One region of the Lentibacillus daqui genome, then DNA from elsewhere that is predicted to be linked to it. Evidence: predicted binding sites of a transcription regulator. Region 1 holds the regulator's gene; the other holds the start of a gene.
What was found. Region 1 encodes LexA, which represses DNA repair genes until DNA is damaged. Its sites were predicted from a motif close to CGAACATATGTTCG; they were not measured.

Region 1 (7,644 bases):
TTCATCAAATATTTTCTGGCGATAAAAAATCCAAGAGCGACACCAGCAATTAGAGCAACAATAGCAATTAACACGACCCAAATTGTGCTCATGCAAGCTTTCCTCCTTCAAGTTGTCTCCCATACAGTATAGTAAATCAAGAGGAAGAATACAATACTTGTCCATGCAAATGCGCGCTTTCTGTAGGAACAGGGTCTACCCATCCATAATTACCCCAGTCGTTGCGAATGGTAAACAAGAACGGATAAAATGTTCGAAGCGCCGGGAACAATAAATCTTCCGCATCGTGTAAAGTGTCACACCGAAAGTTTATCTGTTTTTCGTACATATGTAAAACAATATGTGACGATTCACCGCTTATTTCCACATACGTACCATGGTCGATAAGTGTTTGCTGTGGTTGCAAGTTACGTTTTAAGTGGGTTACCAATGAGGCGGTGGAAAAAGCATTGGTTATAAAATGGTATTGTTTGTGAAGATCCGCATCTTCTGCATGATTCTTATACTCCTTAAAAAAACGATATAATATGCCACTGTTATGGAAATATCGATAGGCAAATTCTTTCTTGATCCAATAGATCGAATAATGTCCCAATGAAATCCCTCCTCTTTTATTCTATTATACGCACGCTCTATGAAAATAATGTCAATCCGTGAAGCAAAATAATACTAGTTTTGTCGAGCGGCATAAAAGTAGAGGAAAGATTAAAAAAACAGGTACCCCGGCACAAAAGCAGGTTACCTGTTTTTACTTTCGCTATTTATTTTACTAGTTTTTCGACTTCCTCAACAACACGGTTAACTGTAAACCCATATTCTTCAATGACTGTTTCCCCTTTTGCGGAGGCACCAAAACGGTCAATGCCAAGTACTGTTCCATGATCACCGACATAACGATCCCAGCCAAATGCGGAGGCCATTTCGATGCCAATACGAGCTTTTACATCTTTTGGAATGACTTCGTTCTTATATGCATCATCTTGTTGTTCGAAACGATCCCATGAAGGCATGCTGACAACACTTACGTCAATGCCTTTTGCTTGTAACGTCTCCTTTGCTTCGACAGCCAATTGCACTTCTGAACCGGTTGCAAGCAGTAGCGCATCTGGTGTATCCTTGGTTGCTTTACTGATCACATATGCACCTTTCTTAACACCTTCATACGCACGTTCTTTTGTACCTTCCAGGGTTGGCAATCCCTGTCTTGTCAGCACAAGAGCCGTTGGCTGATCATGTGATTCGAGTGCCAGACGCCATGCAGCTTGTGTTTCATTACCATCTGCCGGCCGGATTAAAGAAAGTCCTGGCATAGCTCGCATCGCAGCCAATTGTTCGATCGGTTCATGCGTCGGACCATCTTCCCCAACTGCAATCGAATCATGAGTGAATACATATGTTACCGGCATATGCATAATCGATGCCAGACGAACAGCTGGACGTAAATAGTCACTAAACACAAAGAATGTGCCGGCAAATACTTTCAATCCGCCATGTAATGCCATTCCGTTCAAAGCTGCTGCCATTGCGTGTTCCCGAACACCAAACCAAATATTGCGTCCCGCATAATCATTACGCGAAAAATCCGCTTCTTCTTTTATCGTTGTCTTATTGGAACCGGCTAAATCAGCACTTCCGCCAAAGAAATATGGTACGGATTTGGCAATCGCGTTTAACACCTCTCCAGAAGAAGCCCTTGTAGCCAATTTATCTTTTCCCGGTTCATATACTGGAAGATCTTTATCCCAATTTGCAGGCAACTCACCTTTCATCGCTTTCTCAAGTTGATCAGCCAATTCAGGATATACTTCTTTATATTTAGCAAATAGGTCATTCCAAGCTTGTTCTGTTTTTTCACCTTTTTTAACGATTTTTTCATTAAAGTCGGCGTACACTTCTTCTGGAACGTGGAATGCGTCATGCTCCCACTGATAAAATTCTTTCGTTAATTTTGCTTCATCGGAACCGAGTGGAGCGCCGTGAGAAGCTGCGGAATTTGATTTATTCGGTGCTCCATACCCGATAACAGTTTTAACCTCAATTAACGTTGGCTGATCGGTAATTTCCTTCGCCTCGGTAATTGCCTGCCGCAACGCATTCACATCATTACCATCCTCTACCGTCATCACATGCCAGCCATACGCTTTAAAACGCTCTTGGGTATTATCGGAAAAGGAGCGGTTTAGTTCACCGTCCAGGGAAATATCATTCGAATCATATAGAGCAATTAATTTACCTAAACGAAGATGTCCGGCTAAAGATGCTGCTTCATGTGAAATGCCTTCCATCAGATCGCCATCACTGACTAATGCGTAAGTATAATGATCGATTATATCAAAATCATCTTTATTATAAGTGGCTGCCAGATGTGCTTCAGCCATTGCCATACCAACCGACATGGCAATTCCTTGTCCTAATGGGCCTGTTGTTGCTTCTACACCGTCTGTATGATGGACTTCCGGATGTCCCGGTGTTTTGGAGCCCCACTGACGAAAACCTTTTAAATCATCGATGGATACATCATAGCCGGATAAATGTAATAAACCATATAACAGCATTGAACCATGTCCTGCTGAAAGAACAAAACGATCGCGGTTAAACCATTTTGAATGTTTCGGGTTATGATTCATAAAATCAGTCCATAATGTATATGCCATCGGTGCTGCACCCATTGGCAAACCAGGATGGCCGGAATTAGCATTCTCAATGGCATCAATTGCTAATGTACGTATTGTATTAATGGATAATTGTTCTACATTTTTTGACATGCGTGCTCTCCTTCCGTTTCTACAAATAATTGTATCTCTTCCTATTCTATAATGAAGTTCATATTCTCACAAGTATAAGGGGATGTTCAAAAAGTCCAAGTGACCTTTGCATTAAAGGACCCAGACTAAGTGCCCGATCCTCTTTGTCCTTTTTTGAACACGTTTTATCATGTTAATTAGTGCTTCTTTTCTCGCTCTTGCATATCACGTAATTTTTGCGGAGTCACGTCATTACCTGCAGGATCCACAACTGTCATTGATTTTAACTGGTTTTTAAACGATTTACGGACGTTTTGCAAATATTCCTGTCTTAGCGCTTGACGTTCTTTTTGCTCTTTATCAGTTAATCCTGCTGTTTTCGCTTTATGAGCCAATTCATTAATTCGATTCAGCTTTTCTTTTGATATCATAAAAGAGATCCTCCTCCAAAGCATGTAAGAACCAAGGACAAACCTACATGTCCTTGGTTTCCCATCATACCCTTCCTGGCAAGTACTTTCAAGTGTTGAGATGCTCCTTATACCTTCTATGTACCGTTGCTTTGGAGACGGAATATCCCATCCCGTTTAATGTATGAGCGATTTCTTCAAAAGTTAGCTTCTTTTGCCGTAACCGTATTACTTCTTCAATTGGAAAAGTTTTTCGTTCCCGTCCTGGTGCCTGATTTCGATTGGTCAGATTTTTACTCGGATCATACCCTTCACTGATTGCCTTTCTCATGCCACGTTTAATTTTGCTATTGTGGATCTGGCGCTGGTATTCCTCGACAATACCAACAATCTTTAGAACCATGGAATCTGATTCCGACAGTTCCAGCTGTCCCCCATGAATCGCCGTATAAATAGAAATGTTGAGTTTGCTTAACTGGTGAAATAAAGCGATTTTCGTATTGCCTCTCCCCAACCTCGTTTCATCTTGAATGAGTAAACAATCTGCCTTGTCGGCTGAAAAGAGGTCAAGCAATTGAAATATACCGTCCCGATCAATTGCATATCCACTTGCCTGTTCTGCAATGACTTGAACAACCGAAAAATCATAAGCTTTTGCAAGTTGTAAAAGCTCTTGTTTTTGCCTGTTTAATGATGTTTCCTGTGTCTCCTTATTCGTACTAATCCGGCAGTATAGAATCGCCCTCACTTAAAAACACCTTCATCCTTTATTATAACCTATGCACTCATAATTAGGGAAAAATATAAAAACCCTAATGTGAAAGCAAAAGTCACTAAATAGAATACATCGGTCTTGGTAAGTTTTTCAAACATATCAATCCGCTCCTTCTCAACAAATAAGAACTATTGTTCGCTGTAGTTAATAATTAGTTTATATCAGAACATACGATCTTGTCAACATTTTTTCGAACGAATGTTTGATAAATTTATACTACAATGATAAACTAGTATTAATAAATCCTATGCGAGAGGAGTTAGTTCCATGACCAAGCTGTCCAAAAGACAACAGATGATCCTGGATTTCATTAAAGATGAGGTTAACAAGAAAGGGTATCCGCCATCTGTCCGCGAAATAGCAGGTGCTGTTGGGCTTGCATCGAGTTCAACAGTTCACGGCCATTTGGCAAGAATTGAAAGTAAAGGTTATATTCGACGTGACCCTACCAAACCAAGGGCCATTGAAATTTTAGATCCATTTGAAGAAAACAATATTCCAAAAGATGAAGCGCGATATGCTCCGGTTATTGGTAAAGTTACAGCTGGTATCCCGATTACTGCAGTCGAAAATATTGAAGAGTTCATTCCACTGCCAAGTTCAAGCGCAGGACCGGATGAGAGTTTATATGTGCTGGTCATCGAAGGGGAAAGTATGATTGAAGCCGGTATATTGGATGGGGATAAAGTCATCGTCAAACAACAAAACACTGCCCAAAACGGTGACATTGTGGTAGCCATGACTGATGAGGATGAAGCAACAGTTAAACGATTTTTCAAGGAAAAAGACCATATCCGCCTGCAACCGGAAAATGCAACAATGGAACCGTTAATCTATCAAAATGTAACGCTTTTGGGTAAAGTAATTGGATTGTATCGGAACATTCATTAAAAAGACCCCTTGATACGTTATCAATGTATCAAGGGGTCTTACTACAATACTATTTTAACAAACCAATCCAATCCGTTCCTGTTAATTGACCACTTACAACAATACCTGCAACAAACAGGATCATGGTTATTGTAACAAACAAATAACATTCGAGCGATTCTTTCCAATATGGTTTGTTCTTTTTCATAATTATTACCCTCCATACTTGATACATATCATGAATAAACAATAAAAACTTAATCCTGGCAGAAAGCTAAAAGCACCAAGTTAAGATTTGATTTCGTATCAGGAGAGGTAATTTGATTGATACTTCTTTACGTCCAAAAACCCATACGATTCCATATCATGGGGGAGAAAATGGAATGAACGGATGATAGGTGCAGGATAATATACAATCGTTTTGTAAGGATGAGAAATTAAATCCGTTTTATATTCGTGCACAACCGGGAGTGTAGGAGTTTCCGTTATATGAGCGGCGTTGATATCTGATACGGTAGTTGCTGCACCAATTGCCGGCTCATCAATTGAGCTTACATCTATTTGTGATGTCATGTACATCGATTGACCTATTGCAAAAAACATCAACAACATGAATGCTATTGTAGCTATTTTTTGCCTCACCTTGCATCCCCCATTCCAGCAACCGGTTTTAAAAAACGGATATGTTTATTCTACCATGTAATTCATCGTTTTGGAACGTTTGCAGAATCCCCTGCTTGTAATGAATGGATGTATGATATATGAGACAATCTATTTTTTGACGTTCTTTATTTCCACTAATCATTATTTTAGTGCATGTTCAAAAAGGAGGATAAAAATGACCGAGAAGTTCTAGGCGGCGTAGCTTCGAGCACCGGAGTGTACATAAAAGGTACATGAGGAGCGGAAAAGCAAGCCAACGAGCTTCTTCAAAGGAAGGCCGACTAAAAACGGGCTTGCGCTCAGGCGTCGGCATACCCTTTTTGCAGGGGCATGTCATTTTTACCGGACTTTTTGAACATCCTCTTTTAATTACATATTTTCTTCAAATAAACAAAAACTTAACTCAAACTGCAAAAGATCATATCATTCATGTTAGGAGACAACAATATGGGATTTCCGGTGATACATACAAATTTTTGGGATGGCGTTATTGCTGTGCCACTGATCGTTATTATCACACAGCTATTTAAAATATTTCCGATACCTCGGCAGTATTTCCCGACGATTGCATCGATCCTCGGGTTTTCCATTTCTATTTTTTATAGTCACAGACATGACTTATGGGCCGGCTTTTTTATGGGTGGCTTTTATAGCGCGGCAGCCGTGGGCACCTATGCTTCATTAAAAACTTCATGGGTGACATTTAAAAATAGAAAAAAATCTGTTAGTAAGATTGACTCTCGTATAACCGAATAATTTTTCAGGATACACGAAAATGACCGTTAAATATAACGGTCATTTTCGCATTTCATTAATAGTCGGACAAATACTGTTTCCGCTCCCATGGATGAACAATCGTGCAGAATCTACAGTATTAGACTTTTTTAACCCTGTATTTAAGGGGGGGCGGTTCATCTATCTTATCAAAGTAGAACATTTGATTCCGAAAACTTCGAGGCATGAATGAGGCATGTTTTGGGGCACAATAACAAACAATGCATCGTAGCAATAATTTCGAATTAAACATACTCGCTGATACATATACTGCAATTGGAACCCCTAGATGGGATGGCTGATTCGGGGCAAGATCAGTCGTCCCTTTTTGTAGCTTATAATATTTAATTTTCCTTTAACCTATTGTCGTTGGTGCATAAATGTCGATGTGAGGGAGAAAATACGTTTAAAATACGTATTTTGGAGGTTTATATATTGACTAATCAACCCAAAATGAGTTCCGCTGAACTGGGTTCACTATGGTTGACATACCAAAAAAAGACACTGATTTTGCGAATGTTGGAGTATTTCATTGAGAAAGCCGATGATGAAGAAGCCAAAAACCTAATGTCAGGATTGTGGGAACAACTTCATCCAAAGGTTGCCGAAATGAAAGCCATGTTTGAAAATGAAGGGGCAGCATGTCCGGAAGGCTTCACCAAAGAGGATGTCAATCTAGAAGCACCAAAGTTATGGGAAAATGGCTTTGATATTATGTTCAGCCGGGTTCTAAAGGAAATTAGTACGGGGTTGTATGCACTTCATTTAACAATATCGTATAGGGAAGACATTATTAATTTTTATAATCAAGTTACCGTAATAACAGAGACATATTATAATTTGTTTACACAATATCTTCTTAAAAAGTCGATACTGCCGCGTCCGAATTATGTCGCCATGCCAAAGTCAGTTGATTTCATAACTGATAAACAATACATGAAGGGCACCAACATTTTGGGTTATAAGCGACCATTAAATACTGTTGAATTCGGCGTATTGTATCGATCAATTGAATCCAATATTACAGGAATGCAATTATTGCAAGGTTTTGCTCAATGTGCCAATGATAAGGAAGTGCAAAAGTATTTTACAAAAGGCATGGAACTTTCAAAAGAAATTTTAAAAGAAAATGGAGATATCTTTCTACAAAATAATATTCAACCCCCTGCTACACCCGGAGGAACAGTTACCAATTCAACCATAGCTCCATTTTCAGAAAGACTCATGATGTTTTGCAATTATCTTTTGGCTGGTATAGGTCTGGGAGGTCTGGGTTTTAGTAGTGCTTTGTTATGGCGTAATGACTTGATACCAAAAACAGGGGTACAAGCAAAAGATGTATTTGAATACACACGAGAAGGTGTTGGTTTCATGATGTCTAAGGGATGGCTTGAGGAACCACCAAAAA
Region 2 (7,644 bases), 710 kb from region 1:
CAAGCAGTCAAGGCGTTTCAACAGGACAACGATTTAAAACAAACAGGCAAGGTTGATGAAAAAACCGCAGAACTGATTGAAGCACAAATTATTGATCATATTCGCGAAGGTGATGACGATCAGCAAATGAAAAAGGCCTTGCAGGAACTGTATAAATAAGATAGTAAATCCGCGGAAAAGCCCGCGGATTTGTTGTGTTCAAAATATCGTATCATGGTAAAATAAAAGGAGTATGTACAAAACAGAAATAATGCCAGTTGACATGCTTGAAAAGACGTACATAATTGTTATGTGAAGAAGGTGATTAAATTGGCTGAAGCATGGTTATTCGAATTGGTCAAGGGAATTGGCAAATTGTTTTTAAATCCGCTTCTGTATTGGGCGGTTATACTAGTTGTTTTAAGTGGAATATCCAGAGTCAAAAAGGAACGAAGCAATTTTGGTATAAAAGTATTTGATGTGTTTGCGGAATGGCAAAACACATGGCGGATATCGCTTGTATCCGGTTTGGTTGTTTCCGTAGTATGTTTAGGGTTGGGAGTAATCTTTTCTTATGAGACTGTTATTCTATTAAGTCTGGTAAGTATTGTGCTTAGTGTCGCATTAAAATTCACCTATCTTTCTCCAAGTTACACTATTGGAATAACGTTTTTATTGCTATTATTTATTCCCCTGCTAACGGACGAAATCCCGTTCATTCACGGCAACGATTTATTTTCGGCTGTAAATTTCACCGGATTAGCGCTTTTATTGGGGTTATTGTTATTGGTCGAAGGGATCCAGGTGAACCATGTAAATCGAAATGAATCATTTCCCGAGCTGGTAATGAGCAAACGTGGTAAGTGGGTAGGGCAACACCACTTGAAAAAAATGAGCATCATCCCATTCTTTGTATTAATACCTTCCGGGGCGATTACCCCATTTGCTTCATTTTGGCCGACTATTTCAATTGGCGCAGACTCGTATAGTATATTACTGGTGCCTTTTCTACTTGGGTTTGATCATATTGTAAAAGGACATGCCCCTTATCAGGTAAAAAGAAAATTGGCCACTTCCATTGGGATGCTTGGTGTATTGGTATTATTACTTGCTGTGGGGAGTTTATTTATTACATGGCTGTCACTTACTGCTGTTATTATAGCTATTTTGGGCAGAGAATATATTCGTTATAAACACCAAGTATATGATAATAAAAGCAATCCATATTTTCATATGGAGAAAAATGGATTAAAGGTGTTGGGAGTCATTCCTGGTTCGCCGGCTGACCAAGTTGGTGTGTTAACCGGGGAGACGATTTATAAGGTTAATGGACAACGTGTCAATCAAGTGGCCGACTTTTATCGTGCATTACAGACTAGTGGTGCATACTTCAAAATGGACGTAATTGACGATGGCGGAGAGATTCGTTTTGTACAACACGCCTTTTACCAGCACGATCATCATGAATTGGGAATTTTGTTTGCCAAAGAAAAATATCGGCTGTCTGAGAGAAAGAGAAATAAAGACTCGAATGTGAAGCAAGAATAGAATCCATGTCATAAACCTTGATAGGCACATGTTCATGACTGGTATATCCTCAGGTTGGAAATACTAATATTAAACTTCTTAAGCAAAAAAATCGAATACTCGTTCGTTTGTATGTTAAAATAATTAAATATCTATGGTAAACTAATGAGAGAGAATATAGATCGGAGGCTTGCCTTATGGAAAATCAGTTTGATCTGGTGGCGAACTATGAGCCACAGGGTGATCAGCCAAAAGCTATTGAAGAATTAGTGCAAAAAATACTGGCTGGTCAACGGCATCAGACTTTACTTGGGGCGACGGGTACAGGGAAAACATTTACGGCATCCAATGTAATCAAGGAAATCAATCGTCCGACACTGGTTATTGCCCATAATAAAACTTTGGCAGGGCAGCTATACAGTGAGTTTAAGGAATATTTCCCGAACAACGCAGTAGAGTACTTTGTCAGTTTTTATGATTACTATCAACCAGAGGCATATGTCCCATCATCTGATACATTTATTGAAAAAGATGCAAGTATAAATGATGAAATAGATAAATTGCGACACTCTGCAACGTCGGCATTATTTGAACGAAATGATGTTTTAATTGTTGCCAGTGTATCATGCATATTTGGTTTGGGGTCCCCGGACGAATATGGCAGTCAGGTATTATCATTACGCATGGGTATGGAAAAAGACCGCGATCAATTATTACGTGAATTGGTTGATATCCAATATGCCAGAAATGATATTGACTTTAAACGTGGGACATTTCGCGTGCGTGGTGATTCCGTCGAAGTTATCCCCGCATCGCATGAAGAGCATTGTCTGCGTATTGAATTCTTCGGTGATGAGATTGACCGTATTCGCGAGGTCGATGCCTTGACTGGTGAAATCATTGGGGATCGGGAACATGTTGCTATTTTCCCGGCGTCCCACTATGTAACCCGTGAAGGAAAACTGAAAATGGCTATGGAAAGTATCCGGCAAGAACTGGACGAACGTTTAAAAGAATTACGTGATGACAATAAATTGCTGGAAGCACAGCGTCTGGAGCAGCGAACCAACTATGATCTTGAAATGATGCAGGAGATGGGTTTTTGCTCCGGTATTGAAAACTACTCCCGTCATTTGGCATTGCGGGAACCTGGATCAACACCATACACATTGCTTGATTATTTTCCCGAGGACTATTTAACCATTATTGATGAATCCCATGTTACATTACCGCAAATCAGAGGAATGTATAACGGAGACAGAGCAAGGAAACAGGTTTTAATTGATCATGGATTCCGTCTTCCATCAGCGCTCGATAACCGGCCGTTGACATTTGAAGAATTCGAAAAGCTGTCCAACCAGCTCATTTTTGTATCAGCAACCCCCGGGCCATATGAAATGGAACACTCATCGGTTGTGACCGAGCAGATCATTCGACCAACAGGACTTTTGGATCCAGAAATTAAGGTGCGTCCGATTAAGGGGCAAATTGATGATTTAATTGGCGAAATTAATACCCGGGCTGAACGTAATGAACGGGTGCTTGTGACAACGCTGACCAAGAAAATGTCGGAGGATTTGACCGATTATTTAAAGGAAATCGGGATCAAAGTTGCTTACCTGCATTCGGAGATTAAGACACTGGAGCGAATTGAAATTATTCGTGATTTGCGTGTGGGTAAATACGATGTTCTCGTTGGCATTAACTTGTTACGTGAAGGACTAGACATACCTGAAGTATCGCTTGTAGCTATTTTGGATGCTGATAAAGAAGGATTTTTACGGTCAGAGCGTTCTCTGATTCAAACCATGGGGCGGGCAGCCAGAAACGAAAATGGTATGGTAGTGATGTATGCCGATAACATTACCAATTCCATGCAGGCTGCCATTGATGAAACGAATCGTCGCCGTGAAAAACAAATGGCGTATAATAAAGAACATCATATTACACCGAAAACGATTCGCAAAGAAGTACGTGATGTTATTCAGGCTACAGTTGCTGCGGAAGATCAGGAAACATATAACGCAGAGGGAACCAACCTGACAAAATTGCCTAAGAAAGACAAGGAAAAGGCAATCGAGAATATGGAAAAAGAAATGAAAGAAGCTGCCAAAGCGCTTGATTTTGAAAGGGCCGCAGAACTGCGCGATATTGTACTGGAGCTAAAAGCAGAAGTATCATAAGAACAAAGGCGTAAGCACCCGGTTAGCGGCGTATGTGCTGGACTGAACCGTAGGAGATAAAGGAAACATGCCTCTGCAAAAGGGGTATGCCGACGTTGGCCGCAAAGGCCGTTTTTAGTCGGCCTTCCTTTACCCCGAGTCGATGTTGACTTATCGTACGAAGGTGAAGGAAGCACACTAGCCGCTGGGTGCTGGAGCCGGACGGGGCTCGCCTTGTCCCAAGCAGAGTAGAGCGCAAATTTTTATGCTTCTTTTCTATAATTAAAATGGAAGGATGACGAGTTCATCATGCCTAGTAAAGCTATACAAATAAAAGGTGCCAGAGCACATAATTTAAAAAACATCGACATTTCTATTCCAAAGAACAAACTTGTCGTTCTGACCGGCCTATCCGGATCCGGAAAATCATCGCTTGCCTTTGACACGATCTATGCTGAAGGTCAGCGTCGTTATGTGGAATCATTATCGGCATATGCCAGACAATTCCTGGGACAAATGGACAAACCGGATGTGGATGCCATTGAAGGGCTTTCTCCGGCCATTTCCATTGATCAAAAAACAACCAGCCGGAATCCACGGTCGACGGTAGGAACTGTTACGGAAATTTATGATTACTTGCGCTTGCTGTTTGCCCGGGTAGGACGGCCAACCTGTCCAAAGCACGGAATCGAAATCAGCTCGCAAACCGTACAACAAATGGTTGATCGGATTTTGGAATACCCAGAGCGTACCAAAATGCAGATATTGGCACCAGTTGTTTCCGGTCGCAAAGGGGAACATGTGAAAATCTTTGAACAACTAAAACAAGAAGGTTATGTACGGATTCGCGTAGACGGTGAGATGCGGGAAGTTGCTGATGAATTTAAATTGGAAAAGAATAAAAAACATTCCATTGAGGTTGTTGTTGATCGGATTGTTGTAAAAGATGGCGTGGCCGGGAGACTTAGTGATTCGATTGAAACAGCACTGGAACTTGGGGAAGGAAACATTATTGTTGATGTTATCGGTGACGAAGAACTTAAATTCAGTGAAAACCATGCCTGCCCGATTTGCGGTTTTTCCATCAGTGAACTGGAACCACGTTTGTTTTCATTCAACAGTCCCTATGGTGCCTGCCCAACCTGTGATGGTTTGGGAACCAATTTGGTTGTTGACATCGATCTGGTTATTCCGGATTGGGAGAAAACACTGAATGAACATGCTATCGCCGCCTGGGAACCAATTAGTTCGCAATATTATCCCCAGCTTTTGAAAAGTGTTTGTACCCATTATGGAATTGATATGGATGTACCGGTGAAAAATTTGTCCAAACAGCAAATGGACATTATTTTATATGGCAGTGGCAAAGAACGCATCCATTTCCATTTTGTCAATGATTTTGGTAAAGTTCGTGATAACGAAATTATGTTTGAAGGGGTCGTAAACAATATTGCCCGACGATATAGGGAGACATCGTCAGACTTCATTCGAGAAACATTGGAAAAATACATGACCCACAAAGATTGTCCGACGTGTCATGGATACCGGCTAAAGGAAGAAGCACTTGCCGTATTGATTAATGGCCTTCATATCAGTCAGGTTACCGATTTTTCGATTACCGAGGCAAGTCAATTCTTTGGCACGCTGGAGTTAACGGAAAAGGAAGAAAAAATTGCCCGGATGATTTTAAAAGAAATTAGTAATCGGCTGACCTTCTTGAACAATGTAGGTCTGGATTATTTAACATTGTCACGTGCTGCCGGAACTTTGTCAGGCGGAGAAGCTCAGCGGATTCGCCTGGCTACACAAATTGGTTCCGCGTTAACAGGTGTGTTATACGTATTGGATGAACCATCGATTGGGTTACATCAACGGGATAATGACCGATTAATTGGAACGTTAAAGCAAATGCGGGATTTGGATAATACATTAATTGTGGTGGAACATGATGAGGATACGATGCTTGCCGCAGATTGGCTGATTGATATTGGTCCGGGTGCAGGGGATCATGGCGGCGAGATTGTTGCAAGCGGAACACCGGAAAAGGTAATGAAGAACAAAAAGTCCCTGACTGGCAACTATTTGTCCGGTGAAAAATTTGTTTCTGTTCCATTGAAACGGCGGAAACCAACCAAAAAAAACATTGAGGTTGTTGGTGCACAGGAAAACAACCTGAAAAATGTCGCAGCGAAATTCCCAATTGGATTAATGACCGTTGTTACTGGTGTTTCCGGTTCGGGAAAAAGTACGTTGGTAAACGAAATTTTATATAAATCATTGGCGAAACAATTGAATAAAGCCAAGCTTAAACCTGGAAAGCATCAAAAGATCAAAGGGATAAATAATATCGAAAAGGTCATCGATATTGATCAATCACCAATTGGTCGAACTCCTCGTTCCAATCCGGCAACATATACGGGTGTGTTTGATGATATTCGTGATGTGTTCGCCCAGACGAATGAAGCAAAAATCCGGGGGTACAAAAAAGGACGGTTCAGTTTTAATGTCAAAGGCGGTCGCTGTGAAGCATGCCGCGGTGATGGCATTATTAAAATTGAAATGCACTTTTTGCCTGATGTGTATGTACCATGTGAAGTGTGTCACGGTAAACGGTATAACCGTGAAACATTAGAAGTGAAATATAAAGGCAAGAGCATTGCCGATGTGCTGGATATGACCATTGAAGAGGCATTGGACTTTTTTGCCAACATCCCGAAAATAAAACGTAAACTGGAAACGATTGATGATGTTGGTCTTGGTTATGTCAAACTCGGTCAGCCGGCAACAACATTATCCGGCGGGGAAGCACAACGGGTCAAACTTGCCAGTGAATTGCATCGCCGTTCGAATGGTAAGTCATTTTATATCCTGGATGAACCAACAACAGGTCTTCATGTTGCTGACATTAAGCGATTGTTGAGTGTTTTGCAACGATTGGTTGACAATGGGGATACCGTATTAATCATTGAACACAACCTGGATGTCATTAAAACGGCTGATCATATTATTGATCTTGGACCTGAAGGCGGTGAACGTGGCGGTGAAATTATTGCCACCGGAACACCGGAACAAATAGCAGAAACGGAAGAATCGTACACAGGGCGCTATTTACGGCCGATTCTGGAACGTGACCGCAAACGGATGGAAACAATGCTTAGAGAAAAGGAAAAAGTGGCTTCAAAATAAAAATAACAACAGCAAACCCGGCTTCGGGGCTTGCTGTTGTTATTTGCCTTTCAAATCGTTCGTAAACTAACAAGGAATAGCTTGGGCAAAATTTTTGACGTGCTTTATCCTTTTCTGTAATGTAAAAGAAGAGGTTGTAAGGAGGAGTAGCCGGATGAAGCCGATAGAAATGGATGCAGTACAACAACACTTGGACCGTTTAAAAGATAAAGAGGTTTATATTCATTTGGAAACAACGAACGGTGCCTATGCAAGTCATGTAAATGAGAAGGCTTATACCGTTGGTGCATATATTCGTAACGCAAAAGTTAAATTTTCGCAAGCCAAGCTTGTTGGTAATGGTCAATCATATCGAGCAGGGTTGAAGATGGAGATTGGCTGGATTTATGCAGAAGGGTTAACCGACTGGACCATTCATGACCATCAATTACTTTTGGCGGGTCATGATCGAGAAGGTCGGCTCATGGTTGCGCTGGAATTAAGCGAAACACCATTTCGTCAGTAAGAGCGTGTTCAAAGAAAGGGTGAAAAACATGGAAAAACATGTCGTAGTAATTTACCCGCACCCAGATGATGAATCATTTGGTGCAGCGGGAACCATCACCAAGTTTCGAAAACAGGGTGTACCCGTTACCTATTTATGTGGGACGCTAGGTGAAATGGGTCGCAATATGGGGAATCCGACATTTGCCAATCGGGAAACATTACCAGATATACGCAAAGAAGAATTGATTGCTGCATGTAAGGAACTGGATATGGATTTGCGAATGCTAGGCTACCGGGATAAAAC

Region 2: the regulator LexA is predicted to act here: its motif matches at 1,620-1,633, upstream of uvrB (excinuclease ABC subunit UvrB).

What each region holds. Positions count from the first base shown of each region.
Region 1 covers NZ_CP114176.1:1,943,007-1,950,650, forward strand. Annotated here, with positions in the region: gene O2S85_RS09855 (YneF family protein) at 1-92, opposite strand, end outside; gene sirA (sporulation inhibitor of replication protein SirA) at 137-595, opposite strand; gene tkt (transketolase) at 762-2,765, opposite strand; gene O2S85_RS09870 (DUF896 domain-containing protein) at 2,942-3,175, opposite strand; gene O2S85_RS09875 (YneB family resolvase-like protein) at 3,264-3,902, opposite strand; gene lexA (transcriptional repressor LexA) at 4,197-4,820, shown strand; gene O2S85_RS09885 (hypothetical protein) at 4,870-5,007, opposite strand; gene O2S85_RS09890 (hypothetical protein) at 5,106-5,441, opposite strand; gene O2S85_RS09895 (hypothetical protein) at 5,910-6,218, shown strand; gene O2S85_RS09900 (DUF3231 family protein) at 6,672-7,644, shown strand, end outside.
Region 2 covers NZ_CP114176.1:1,235,540-1,243,183, forward strand. Annotated here, with positions in the region: gene O2S85_RS06245 (S41 family peptidase) at 1-159, shown strand, start outside; gene O2S85_RS06250 (PDZ domain-containing protein) at 292-1,527, shown strand; gene uvrB (excinuclease ABC subunit UvrB) at 1,704-3,689, shown strand; gene uvrA (excinuclease ABC subunit UvrA) at 3,978-6,854, shown strand; gene O2S85_RS06265 (YojF family protein) at 7,009-7,359, shown strand; gene bshB2 (bacillithiol biosynthesis deacetylase BshB2) at 7,388-7,644, shown strand, end outside.